Regions from separate parts of the Paraburkholderia megapolitana genome, predicted to be linked through region 1. Evidence: predicted binding sites of a transcription regulator. Region 1 holds the regulator's gene; each other region holds the start of a gene.
The links. Region 1 encodes FliA, which starts transcription of late flagellar genes. Its sites were predicted from a motif close to CTAAAGTTTNNNNNNNNNNNGCCGNTA; they were not measured.
Positions count from the first base shown of each region.

Region 1 (4,424 bases):
CCGCGACCGTTGCTAGCGGTCCGGCCGATACGCTATAAAACTAGCGCGTCGAAAACAACGAAATACCGCCGTTGGGGAATCCTGCCGCGCCGGGTTGAAACGGCACATACACTTGCCCAAGCGTGCTGTCGATGGCGACGGAGTGCGCCCCCGTGCCCACCGGAATCTTGACGAGCAACTGCCGTGACGTGCCATCGATTACAGCCATCTGCGGGCTAAATCCTGACGCTGCTGCAATGCCGCTCGTGACGTAGTGTCGAGCCGGCAGGAAATAGCGGTTGGAAGCCGGATCGTAACCAACCTGGTCCACCCCGCCAAACGGCAGGCTGGCTTGAATCGCGCCACTCGTACGGTCGAGGATCAACGTGATGAGCGGGTCTCCGGCCGGCGGATCGCATCCAATGAGCACGTCATTATTCGGACCAAGCACGATGCCCGCCGGTGCGCATTTCCCTAGCGGAAACGACTTGCTGACAGAAGGATTTCCCGCCACCGCGGAGCTGGCCGTGATGACGTCAAGCTCGCCTTCGGGATTGGCAGCAGTACCGTCGTTGTTGATCAAAAAACTCTTCGAGGCAGGATCATAGGCGCACGCTTCGAGCCCCGACGAACCATTGAAAGAGAGCTTTGCTACCGGCTTTTGCGTCAGCGTCGAAATTAACGTGACGAATGGCGGCGAGTCTCCGGGGTTCGCAAACATCGCGAGATGATCGTCGGGATCGTAGCAGCCCTCATCGACGCGCGATCCGGAATTGCTGATGACGATTGTGTTGACCGTCTTCTGCGCAGCCGTATCGATTACTTTGACCGAGTCCACGTCGCCGACATAGATCGTGTTCGTACCGGTGATACCTACGATTCCGTCTGGACCGGATTCGTTTGTCGTGGCACCGGCACCGATGAACGGCCCCACGATCTGCGCGAGCAACGTGTTCGATTGAGTGTCCACGACATCGACTGCCTTGTTATTGCGGTCGGAGAGAAAGTACTTACCGGCCTCGACGTAGCCAATGTCAAAACTGAATGGTGGACTCGAAGCATTGGGCACGGCGATGTTTGTGAGCAGCTTCGGCGGTGTCGGTGCGCTAATGTCGTCTCCACCTCCGCAGCCGGTCAATGCAGTCACGGCGAGCAACATCAAAGTTGCCAGGCGCTTTTCCATGTTTTCGTCTCCATTTCGTTTATTGGTCTGACCGTCGGTCCATGGAGCGGCGTGAGTCTTCAAGCTTCTTGCGCTCTCGATCGGCGACTAGCAAAAAACGATTCCTTAAGAAACCTTAAGAAATCGCCATCTGATCCGCTTTACGGCTCACACAATGGCGGTGCGATGGAGAATCGAAAAGTAAAACTTATTTATGGTCCGCATTGCGTTAACGCTATACGTGTAATGAAATTGAATTTTCCATAGACGTACGGCGTGCAATTTCGCACTGCGTGTTTTAGCTACTCTGTGTGACGTCGCAGAGTGCAGTGCGCAGGAGAGTAGATCAGGAAGATTGATGTGACTGACTACTGCCTGTCGACGTAGAAACGTTCGAAGGCAGCATATCGAGTACTAACCTGTTCAACAGACTATTGATTGACGAGCCATTCGCCAGGCGCGGGAACACCTGTTTGTTGCACAACGATGCGGTTTAGCTACCCCTCACCCCGCCTCCGCATTCGCCCAAGCCATCTCCCGCAAGCGCGTGCGCAACCGCGCCACCGCCTGGCTGTGCAACTGACACACCCGCGACTCGCTAACCTCCATCACCGCCCCAATCTCGCGCAGGTTCATCCCGCGTTCGTAGTAAAGCGACATCAGCAGCTTTTCGCGTTCCGGCAACCGATCGATAGCCTCAATGAGCGCAGTACGCAAACTATCGTCAAGCAGCGCCGACAAAGGATCCGAATGATCGACGCAATACCGATCGAGAAACGGCTCATCCTCAGCGGACCGATCGAAGTCTTCGTAGTAAATCAGCTGGCTGCCATGCAGGTCCTGCAGCATCGACTGGTATTCGTCGAGCGGCATGTTCAGGTGATCGGCGATCTCCGCTTCGCTGGCCGAGTGTCCGAGCCGTTGTTCGACCCGATGCACCGCCGCCTCGACTTCGCGCGACGTGCGGCGCAGGCTGCGCGGCAGCCAGTCGTTGCTGCGCAGCTCGTCGAGCATCGCGCCGCGAATCCGCTGGCTCGCGTAGGTTTCGAACTGCGCGCCCTGATCTTCCTTGTAACGACTCGCCGCATCGAGCAAGCCGATCATGCCGGCCTGGATCAGATCGTCGAGATCGACGCTCGCCGGCATCCTGGCCACGAGCTGCAGACCGAGCCGCCTGACGAGCGGCGCGTATTTGGTCAGGACGTCGGCCTGGGAGATCTTTCCCTGCGCGTTGTACATCGTGCTCCCCTTGTCCGCGGCGCCTTCAGGCGTGCTGCGCGGACGGTTGGTCGGCGTGTTGCGCCGCTGTTACGGCCGCGCTCGCCGGCCACGGCGCGCGCGACGACATCGCTGGCCGCATCGGCCAGTACTGCAATTGCGCGGCGAGGTGCCGGTAGCCGCGCGCCGCCGGTGTCGACGGGAACGCATCGACCACACAGCGCGACAGTTCGAGCGCCCGCACGATCCGCACATCGGCGGCGATGCAGCCGGCCGCCTCCAGCGCCACCGACAGATAACGCCCCGCCACCCCCGCGAGGTTGTCGAACGCGGTGCGCGCATCGTCGATGCTCTGCACGTGATTCACGACCACACGAAACTGCGCGATCGCATGCGCGTAGTGCAACCGCTTCAGGCACGCATAGGTCTCGGTGATCGACTGCGCGGCGACCCGCATCACAATCATCACGTCGTGCGCCTGCAGCGCCAGCGCCGACAACGCGCCCTCGCGACCGAGCTGCGCATCGATCAGCACGATGTCGGCGCAACCGTCGACCATCGCGGCAAGCTGCGACGGCGTGCAGCCCTCGCGATTCGCCCGCGACGCAGCCAGCACGCCAAAGCCCAGCGGATGCCGCAATACCGCGCGCTCGAGCGGCAGTTCGCCGCGTGCGACTTCGATGAAACTGCCCGTGCAGCGCACCCCGCCGAGCGTCGAGCTGACCGAGCCCTCGCCGGGGCACTCATCGATCACGAGCACGTCCTTGCCCTGCTCGGCGAGTGCCGTCGCGAGATTGAGGACCGTCGTCGTGGCGCCCGCCCGCGGCGAACCGCCAGTCACCGAAATCACGCGCGCGCCACCACCGGCGAGCAGCCTGCGCAGCCCTTCCGCCTGATCGGGCACACGTTTATCCAAAGCGGACCTCGTGCATATCGGCCGTCGAGCGCGCCGACAGCGCCGACAGCAGCGGCGGAATGTCGTCGTCCTGCGGCACGAAAGGCGAGCTGTCGCGCGGAATGCAGAACGCGCTCTTGATCAGGAATTTCTTCGTCGCGACGTAGAGGTTCTCCGGCACCTTCTGTCCGGTCGACACGTAATGCACGGGCAAGCGGTAACGGATCACCGTATCGAGCGTGCTGCCCAGGTTGGTCGCTTCGTCGAGCTTGGTCAGGATGCAACCGGCGAGCGGCTGCTGGTCCGGTGCACGCTGATACGCCTGCACGACTTCGTTCAGCGTGTCGCCATGACAGGTCGCATTCAGCAGCAACAGACGCTGCACCGTCTGACCGGCGCGGCACAGCATCGCGATCTGGTCAGCCACCTGCCGGTCGCGCTGGCTCATGCCGATCGTGTCGATCAGCACGATGTGTTTGTTGCGCAGCTCGGACAGCGCGAGTTGCAGATCGGCGCTGTCCTTCACCGCGTGCACGGACACGCCGAGAATCTTCCCGAAAATGCGCAGTTGCTCGTGACCGCCGATCCGGTAGCTGTCGGTGGTGAGCAGCGCGACCTTGCTCGCGCCGAAGCGCATCACGCAGCGTGCGGCGAGCTTTGCGGTCGTCGTCGTCTTGCCGACTCCCGTCGGTCCCATCAGCGCGAACACGCCGCCGCGCTCCATCAGCTCGTCTTCGTTTTCCATCACCGGCAGGTTCGTCGCGAGTACCGAACGCACCCAGTTCATGCCGGCTTCCATGCCGTCGGTCTCCGGCATGTTGTCGATCATCATCTGCACGAGCTGCGCCGAGAAGCCGGCGGCGAACAGGTGTTTGGTCAACGCGGCGTGTGTCGGCCCACGGCGCTGGCGGTCCGCCCACAGCAGGCCGGTGAAGTGCTCTTCCATCATCCCGCGCATCGACGCGAGTTCGTGCATCACGGTGTCGTTGACGATCTGCTCGACGCGCTGGTTGATCGCTTCAGTCATCGATGCTGCAGTGCCGGCAGAAAACGCGGTCGACGCAGTGGATGCAGTCGATGCAGAAGATGGAGCCGGCGGGTTCGGCATACGGCGTGCTTCGTCAGCGGCCGCTGTGGTCGGTACGCCCGCCCGTTGCGCAGCGCGGCGCG
Region 1 covers NZ_CP041745.1:4,298,487-4,302,910, forward strand. Annotated here, with positions in the region: gene FNZ07_RS32665 (YncE family protein) at 41-1,162, opposite strand; gene FNZ07_RS32670 (RNA polymerase sigma factor FliA) at 1,646-2,380, opposite strand; gene FNZ07_RS32675 (MinD/ParA family ATP-binding protein) at 2,406-3,275, opposite strand; gene flhF (flagellar biosynthesis protein FlhF) at 3,268-4,424, opposite strand, start outside.

Region 2 (4,424 bases), on a different replicon from region 1:
GATGTGTATCGGCGTGGGGCAGGGCATTGCGCTTGCGATCGAGCGGATCTGAGGCGCATGCGGCGTAATGGTGGCCGTGCGCAGTACATCGCGCACCGCCATAACCAACGCCATCATTCCCAGTTCAAACTTGCCGATCGAAAAGCGCGAGAGAACAGGCGAGTCCCACTCACCTTACTTGTTACGCGCAAGCGCCCCTGCATTGTTATTGCCGCCAAATAGCTGCGTCAGATAGTTCTTGTTGTTATTCATCGTCGTCATCAGCTTGTTTAGCGCGGTGAATTGCGCGTTGTACTGCGAGGTCAGCGTAGTCGAATAGGTCTGCAACTGCTTCGCCTGATCCTGCAACGTGGAGAGATCGGAGTTGAGCGCTTGCGTGCGCGTGTCGATAAGACCGCTCGTCTGCACGTAGTTCGTCGCGAACTTGTTCAGCGACTTGCCGATGCCGTTCGACGTGTTGAACAGCGCAGCCACCGATCCATCGTGCGACGTCAACGCGGTTTGCAGCTTCGCGTTGTCGAGTTTGAGCGTGCCGTCGTGCTGCAGATCCATGCCGATCGCCGACAGGCTGTGCGTCTTGCCGCCCGCCGCGACGCCGCGGCTTAGCGTGTCCGCGAGACCGTTGGTGATGTCGCGCAGCATCGCGTCGCCGAGCAGCGGGCCCGCCTGCGAGCCGGCCGTCGCGTTGGGCGTGTAGGTCGACAGCGAATGCGCGGTAGTGACATACGCGTTGTATGCCGTGACGAAGTTGTTCAGTGCGGTGGTGCTCGCGGTGTCATCGGCGGCGACCGTCAGGGTTTGCTTCGTGTTGGCAGCGCCAGGCGCAAGGTTGATCGTGACGCCCGGCAGCGCATCCGAAATGGTGTTGGTCGCGCTTTTGACCGGGTTGCCGTCGATCGTCAACTGCGCGTCCTGTGCCGCGCTCACTTCCCTGAAACCCGACGAATTGAGTCGTGCATCCACACCGCTGCCTGCCGTGAGCGAGACGGTGTTCGCGGCGCCCGTCGCTTTCGACGTAACGACGAGGTGTTGTCCGTCGGCGGCACTGACGACCGTCGCCGTTACGCCCGGATTATTCGACGCACCGTTGATCGCCGCGGCAACGCCCGCGAGCGTATGGTTCGACGCATCGAGGTTGACGTCCATCGACTTGCCGCCCACGGCCACGGTCAACGTGCCGCTGCCGAACGTCGTGTCTTTAGCAAATGCGTTCGACGACAGCTTGTGTGCGGTCGCAACCGTCGAGATATCGAGCGCGTAGTTGCCGCCCGTCGCGCCGGTCGAGGTCGTCGCGGTGAGTCCGTTGCCGCTCGCCGTCGCCGAGAATTTCGCCAGCGCCGAGCCGTCGGCAAGACCGCTGACCGCGCTTTGCAGCGCGGACAGCGCCGCTTTCAGCTTGCCGATCGCCGACAACTGGGTGTTGTCGAGCGTCTGCTTGTTGGTGATCTGCGCGTTGCGACCGGCGGTCTTTGCCGTGACGAGCGCCTTGACGAGATTGTCGACATCGAGCGACGAGTTGGTCGACCCGCTGATGATGGACTGCGCCGCCTGGGCGAGCAGGTTGCTGGTATCGGTGGAAGTCGGGGTTGTGCTGGCCATGCAAAGCTCCGTGCGTGTGCGGCGTGATCTCCGGGCGGTCTCCGCAGATTGAAGCCGGATGCCGACCCTCTTTTATGGTTTACGGTGCCCTTTCATGAAACTTTATGTAATTATCGAAAAAGTTTCGTAAGGTTCAAGGGGCTCGCTTGTTTGCGTATCGGGTGTGGCGGTATTCAGCCCGCCAGGCTGCGCTGAATCTGCCGCGCGACATCTTCGCGTAGCGTCTGGCGCTTGCGCCGCAACGCGTTGCCGGCCGTCACACTGTCGGCTCGCGACGCATAGCGGGACGGCGGCGCGAGCACGAACCAGCCGTTCCAGCTCGCCACTGCGCCGCATTCGCGCGACAGCCCGTCGTAGTCGGCCGCCACGCGTCGCTTGCGCAGGAAGTAGCGCCAACTGCCATAGATATGCGCCTGCTGCGACACGATGAAGGTCCCGCCGGTCCCCAGTCCCGCGGCGACGCATTGCGCCAGGTAGACGATGAAGATCTTCGGGCGCAGCCCGTACCAGCGCTTCGTCAACGCGCGAAACAGCTCACGACCGTTCACCGAGGCGTCCGGTCCCTGGACCGAGCCGACGCACAGGCGCGGGCGCCGCCGCTTGCCGCCGAGGTACGCAATGCTGAACGTGCACGACACGGCACGTCTTCCACTGGCATCGCGAATACACAGCGTCCAGTCGCCTTCTCTCTGGAACTGCTCGAGCGATTCCAGCGTGATCAGCCAGCGTTCCGCGCCGACCGAAAAACTGGCGATGGCCGCGTGGCCTTCGCGGGCAATCTGCTGCGCGAGATGCGGCACGCGCTGGAGCGTCAGCGCCTGGTGATCGAGGCTCGCAGCGAGCCGTTCGCGGGAATTGAAGCCGCCATGCAGGAACGGCCGGTGCGGCCGTTCGAGCGCGCCAGGATGACGGACGATGAGCTCGCGCAGCGGCGAAATCGAACAGCGCCTGAGCCAGACCGTCGTGGCTTTCCACCAGAGGATCGAGCGCAGCCACAGTCGCACCCGGCGCCAGCGATGAAACAGCGTGGCGTCCGGATAGACCTTGCGTCCGGCGTGCCGGATCATCGAGAACGAGCGCAGGAGGTCGCCGATCCAGAGCGAGCACGCGGCAAGTCTTGCGACCAGAAAAGGCGTCACGCGCGGTCCTCCCGATATAGCGATGGGGTGGATGCTAGCGACGCATGTCACCTGCGGCTGTCGAATTGAGCGCAGAATTGTCGAGTTTTGTGGGGGCGCCCGAAGCGGGCCAGGCGCTTCCGCTAAGCTGTCGCGCCCGGCCATTGCGCGCTGCATAAAAAACGTCGAAGCGCGTGGCGGCCAACACGGCCGACTCGCGATAACCGATAACCGGTCCGGCCCGGTATCATGTACGCCGACTGCGCGTTTTCGCGCCGCGCAGCGGCCGTGGCGCACAAGCACCGCGGTACCTGGCAGCGCGAACCATGCCGGCCTCCGAACCCAGTCAGCCTTGAACGATTCGCCCATGTCTTTCCGGATTCTGCTCGTCGAAGACGACAATCGACTGTCCGCACTCGTCGCCGGCTACCTCAGCAAGCACGGTTACGAGGTCGACGTCGTGCTGCACGGCAACGACGCCGTGCCCGCCATCCTGAAGCGCCAACCCGATCTCGTGATCCTCGACGTGAACCTGCCGGGTAAGGACGGCTTCCAGATCTGCCGCGAGGCCCGCGAACATTACGACGGCATCATCATCATGGTGACTGCGCGCGACGAGCAGTTCGACGAACTGCTGGGCCTCGAATTCGGCGCCGACGATTACGTCCACAAGCCGGTCGAGCCGCGCATCCTGCTCGCGCGAATCAAAGCGCAACTGCGCCGCGTGTCGGGCCGTACCGCCGAGGTCCCGAACCAGCCGGACAGCTATACGTTCGGCAAATTCGTGATCAACCGCGCGAGCCGCTCGGTGATGCTGCCGGACGGCAGCACGCCCGATCTGACCTCGGCGGAATTCGATCTGCTGTGGGTGCTGGCGCGCCATGCCGGCGAGGTGGTGAGCCGCGACGACCTGATGCGCGCGCTGCGTGGCGTCGAATTCGACGGACTCGACCGGACCATCGACGGCGGTATTTCCAAATTGCGTCGCAAGCTGCACGACGACGCAGGCAATCCACAGCGCATCAAGACGATCCGCAGCAAGGGTTATCAGTTCAGCAAGATCGCGTGGGAATAGCCGCCGCCGTATGAGACGGGCCGCAACGGTCCGCAAGACGGCGTAACGCGCGCCCGACAAAACTCGACACAGCGCACCTCAAATCGACAGTCACGCGCGCGTGGACTCTCTACTATCCGGGCTTCGCTGCTCTACAAGCCCGTGTCATGTCCGCTTCCTCCACTCCGGCTTCCCGTCACGCCGTTCTGATGATTCATGGCCTCGGCGGTACGCGTCACGACTTCGGTTCGCTCGACAGGAAGCTCGAGGAGGCCGGCAGCGACGTCTACCTGCCGTCATTGCCGGGTCACGGTTCGTCGCCGGACAAGCTGAACGACGTGAGCCTCGGCGACTACATGCGGCTCCTGAGCCAGACCTACCGCGAACTGTCGACGCGCTATGAACGCGTCGACGTCGCGGGTATTTCGATGGGGGCGTTGCTCGCGCTGATGCTGTGCGCCCGCGAAGGCATCACGCGCGGCCGTCTGATCCTGCTGTCGCCGCCGCTTTTTCTCGACGGCTGGAGTGCTTCGCCGATGCAGTGGGCGCGGTATGTGCTGTACTGCGTGCCGGGTCTGCGCAATCTGATCCGTGTGCCGGAGAACGAACCGTTCGGCATCAAGAACACACGCATTCGCAATCTGATCCGCCGG
Region 2 covers NZ_CP041743.1:495,002-499,425, reverse strand. Annotated here, with positions in the region: gene pcaF (3-oxoadipyl-CoA thiolase) at 1-52, shown strand, start outside; gene fliD (flagellar filament capping protein FliD) at 175-1,599, opposite strand; gene FNZ07_RS02065 (DUF535 family protein) at 1,773-2,738, opposite strand; gene FNZ07_RS02060 (response regulator) at 3,085-3,792, shown strand; gene FNZ07_RS02055 (alpha/beta hydrolase) at 3,939-4,424, shown strand, end outside.
Region 2: the regulator FliA is predicted to act here: its motif matches at 1,679-1,705, upstream of fliD (flagellar filament capping protein FliD).

Region 3 (4,424 bases), 1.1 Mb from region 1:
GGATTGCCATCATGACCGTCACCCGTTTCCGCGATTCCGCCCGCTACTGGCGCACGCCGCTTCTGCCCGGCGCGGATCTCGTCACCGCCGAATATCGCGATCACGCGTTCACGCCGCACTGGCACGACGCCTATACGATCCCGGTGATCGAGGCCGGCGCGGAGTGCTACGACTATCGCGGCACGCACTATGTCGCCGAGGCCGGCAGCGTGCCGGTCATCAACCCCGGCGAACTGCACACCGGCGCGCGTGCGGTCGAGGCCGGCTGGCGTTATCGCGTGATGTATGTGCCGGTCGATTTCATCCACGATCTGGCCACCGATATCTCCGGCCGCGTACAACCGCTGCCGTGGTTCGAGCCCGGCGTGATCCGCGACCCGGTCCTCGCCGACCGGCTGCGGCGCGCCCATCATCTGCTCGAAGAAAACGCCGCCGATCCGCTCGCCGCCGAAGCCGCGTTGCTCGACGCACTGTCGATGCTGCTCGTGCGCTACGGACGCACGCGGGCCGCTGCACAATCGGCGGGTTCCGACGACAACCGCGTCGCCACGATGAAAGACTGCCTCACCGGCGACCTCACCGCTCCGCTGACACTCGCGCAACTCGCCGACGCCGTGGGCCTGTCGCCGTTTCACGCCGCGCGTCTTTTCGCGCAGACCACGGGTCTGCCGCCGCACGCCTGGCGCAATCAGGTCCGCCTGCAACGCTCGCTCGCGCCGTTGCGGGCGGGCACATCAGTCGCCGACGTCGCGGCGGCCAGCGGCTTCACCGATCAGAGCCATTTCACGCGGCATTTCCGGCGCATGTTCGGCGTGCCGCCCGGACGCTGGCAAGGCGTCTGAAACAGAACCGACCGGCCTCCCCCCCGGCGCTACGGTTCTCGCGCTACGGCGCATCGCCGGCCCTCGGTGCACCGCGCACATACACCGCCCATACCGCAAGAACGTACAAGCGCACCCGCGTCCCGCACCGTTATGCTCGCTGGGACAGGAGAACAGATTGACCCAATCGACTCAAACCCACCGCTTTCGCGAATTCACCGCCGGTACACGCGATACCGTCCCGATGCTCGTCGGCGCTGCGCCGTTCGGCGTGATCTTCGGCACGCTGGTCGCATCGGGCCCGCTACACCTATGGCACGGGCAACTGATGTCGCTCGTCGTATTCGCCGGTTCGGCGCAGTTCATCGCGCTCGGGCTGATCGCCGGTCATGCGGGCTTCGCTGTGGTCTGGGCGACGACGCTGATCGTGAATCTGCGCCACATGCTGTATAGCGCCACGCTCGCTCCGCACGTCGCCCATCTGCCGATGCGCTGGCGCTGGACCCTCGGCGGCCTGCTCACCGACGAGGTCTTCGCCGTCGCCTGGGCGCACTACCGGCTACATCCGCCGGGGACGGTCGGCCCGTACTATTTTCTGGGCTCGGGCCTGTCGATGTATATCAACTGGCAGATCTGGACGCTCGCCGGCCTGCTGTTCGGCGCGGCGTTTCCGGGCTTGCAGTCGCTCGGCCTCGATTTCGCGATGGTCGCAACCTTCATCGCGATCGTCGTGCCGCAACTCGTCGCGATTCGTTATGTCGCCGCCGCGGCAACGTCGGGTGCGCTCGCGTTCTTCTGGCAGGGTTGGCCGTACAAGCTCGGCTTGCTCGGCGCGGTATTCGCCGGCGTCGTGGTCGGCGTGCTGCTGTCGCGTCGCAGCGCATTGGGTCAGCAAACTACGGAGGTCAGCCAATGAACTACGTGATCCTGATTCTGGGCATGGCGCTGATCACCTGGATCATCCGCGCGACGGTCTTCCTGCTCGGCGACCGGCTCGTTTTCCCGCCGCTCGTGCGCACGGCGCTGGGCTTCGTGCCGGTCACCGTGCTGACCGCGATCATCGTGCCGATGGCCGTCTCGCCGCACGGCACCGAGGCCGAATTGACCTGGCGCAATCCACAGCTGGTTGGTGCGCTCGCGGCGATCGTCGTCAGTGCGCTCACGCGCCGCCCGCTGCTGACTATCGCAGTCGGCCTCGCTGTGTTCTTCCTGTGGCAAGGCGTAGTACTTCGATAACCGGGCGGGCGCGCTCAGATACTTTCAGGCACACCCATCCCGCTCAAGTTTTCCGCCATCCCGCCGATATACCGTCGTAGTCCGCACACCGGACTCGCGTTCCCGCGCTCGTCTTCGCGACCCGCGCGGGAAGCAGAATGTCACCGCACCGGCATCGCTGCGCTTCGCTCCCGAGGAAAGGGCGGACCACAGCTTCCCAGCGGTGTCGCGCGCGGACGACCACACGGGATAAGACATGGGTCAGATCATCCTTACACTCAAGGACGAAACCATCGCGTCGCTGCGCAAGGATTTCGAAGCGTTTCTGCGCGTGTCGCTGAAGCTCGATCCACAGTTCGCAACGCCGCCGTTTGAGGATTTTTTGCGGGCGAAGCTGCTCGACAACATGGTGCCGCTGACCGAAAACGCGGTGCAGCGCATGCTCGCGGGCGGTCAGTACGCATGGGCCAAGCGCACGCTCGGCAAGGAGTTTCCGGACGTCGTCGCGATCCTGATGCGACAGGCAACCGAATTCGGTTTCGGCTTTGCCGTGCGCACCGAATGGACCCCCGAAGAACTCGCGAAGCAGGCCCGCAGCTGGGCGGCAGCGATCGTCGAGGAAGCGCAGGGCGACGCGTTGATGGTCGATCCACTCGCCACGCAGATCAAATCGGCGGCACAGGATATTCAAACGCTCGAGGAAACCATGCAGACGCCTGCATGGCGGCTTGCTGAATCGCTGCGGCAGCGGGTGTACGAGGCGAAGGTCGCGTGTGAAGCAAGCGTAGGCAGCGCGGCGCGCGAAAAGCTCGGCGAATTGCGCGGACTGCTGCGCCTTGGCATCGCGCACGGCTCGTTCCAGAAGCAGGAAGCGCAGCAGATCATGGAGTATCTGCGGTTGCTCAAGCCGGAAATTTTCGTCGAGGAACCCTACGATATATTCGCGCGTCTCGCCGCCTGGCTGCGCAACTTCTTTACGTCGCCGCCTACACGCACGCAGCGGCCGTCACGCTGAACACGCCCGAGCGCACCGCCTCACTCCCACATCTTGCGGAGCTTCGCCGCGATCTGTAGCTTCGCCTGCGCCGCGGCCGCGAGCCCGGCCGCAGTCGGTGCCGCGGGCGGCGCGACGTGCGGCCATGCATAGGCATCGAAGTGCGACATCAGATGCGCGGGAATGAAGCGCGTTCGCGACGCCCAGACGTGCCGGTCGCCGAGATGCGTCTGGTTGTGCACATAAAAGCGTTGCGGCACGACGATATGCAGGTCTTCCTTGGCGCGCGTCATCGCCACGTAGAGCAGGCGCCGCTCCTCGTCGATTTCTTCTTCGCTGCCGGTGCCGAGATCCGACGGAATGCAGCCGTCCACGCCGTTCAGCACGAACACGTTGCGCCATTCCTGACCCTTCGCCGAATGGATCGTCGAGAGGATCAGATAGTCCTCGTCGAGTAGCGGCACACCGGATTCATCGCTCGTGGCATCGGGTGGATCGAGCGTCAGCTCGGTCAGGAAACGCTCGCGCGATGGATATGTGCCCGCGATGCTTTCCATTTGCAGCACGTCCGCATGGCGGATCGCCGCGTCCTCGTGATTGCGTTCGAGATGCGGCTCGTACCAGCGCCGGATCAGTTCGAACTCGGCCGGCCAGGGCGACTCGCGCCCGCATACCGTCGACATCAGCGCGGCAAACGGCTGCCAGTCTTCGACTGCGCGCGCGGGCGGTGCGAAGGCAGCGAGCGCCTCGGCAGCGCGCCCGCTCGCTTCAGTGGCAACATGAGCAGCCACCTGATCCAGCACGCGCCCAGCAGTAGCCGGCCCGACCCCGGGCAGCAGTTGCATCACGCGAAACCCGGCAACACGGTCGCGCGGATTCTCCGCCCAGCGCAGCACGGCCAGCATGTCCTTCACGTGCACCGCATCGAGAAACTTCAGCCCGCCGAATTTCACGAACGGGATGTTGCGTCTCATCAGTTCGATTTCGAGCGCGGCGCTGTGATGGGCCGCGCGAAACAGCACGGCCTGGGCCTTCAGCGTCATGCCGCCTTCGCGCGCTTCGAGCACCTGCTCGACCACATAGCGGGCCTGTGCCGCTTCGTCCTCGACAGTGACGAGACGGGGGCGCTGCGCGGACGCCTTGTCGGTCCACAGGTTCTTCGTGAAGCGCTCGGCCGCGAGATCGATGACCGCGTTCGATGCGGCGAGGATCGGTTGCGTCGAGCGATAGTTGCGCTCGAGCGTTACCTGCTTCGCGGGCGGATCGAAATGCGCGGGGAAATCGAGGATGTTGCGTATGGTTGCGCCGCGAAACGAATAGATGGACTGCGCATCGTCGCCGACTACGGTCAGGCCACGCCCGTCGGGTTTCAGCGCGAGCAGGATCGACGCCTG
Region 3 covers NZ_CP041745.1:3,226,542-3,230,965, forward strand. Annotated here, with positions in the region: gene FNZ07_RS27665 (helix-turn-helix transcriptional regulator) at 12-842, shown strand; gene FNZ07_RS27670 (AzlC family ABC transporter permease) at 1,066-1,737, shown strand; gene FNZ07_RS27675 (AzlD domain-containing protein) at 1,734-2,057, shown strand; gene FNZ07_RS27680 (DUF4088 family protein) at 2,293-3,051, shown strand; gene FNZ07_RS27685 (ATP-dependent helicase) at 3,072-4,424, opposite strand, start outside.
Region 3: the regulator FliA is predicted to act here: its motif matches at 2,100-2,126, upstream of FNZ07_RS27680 (DUF4088 family protein).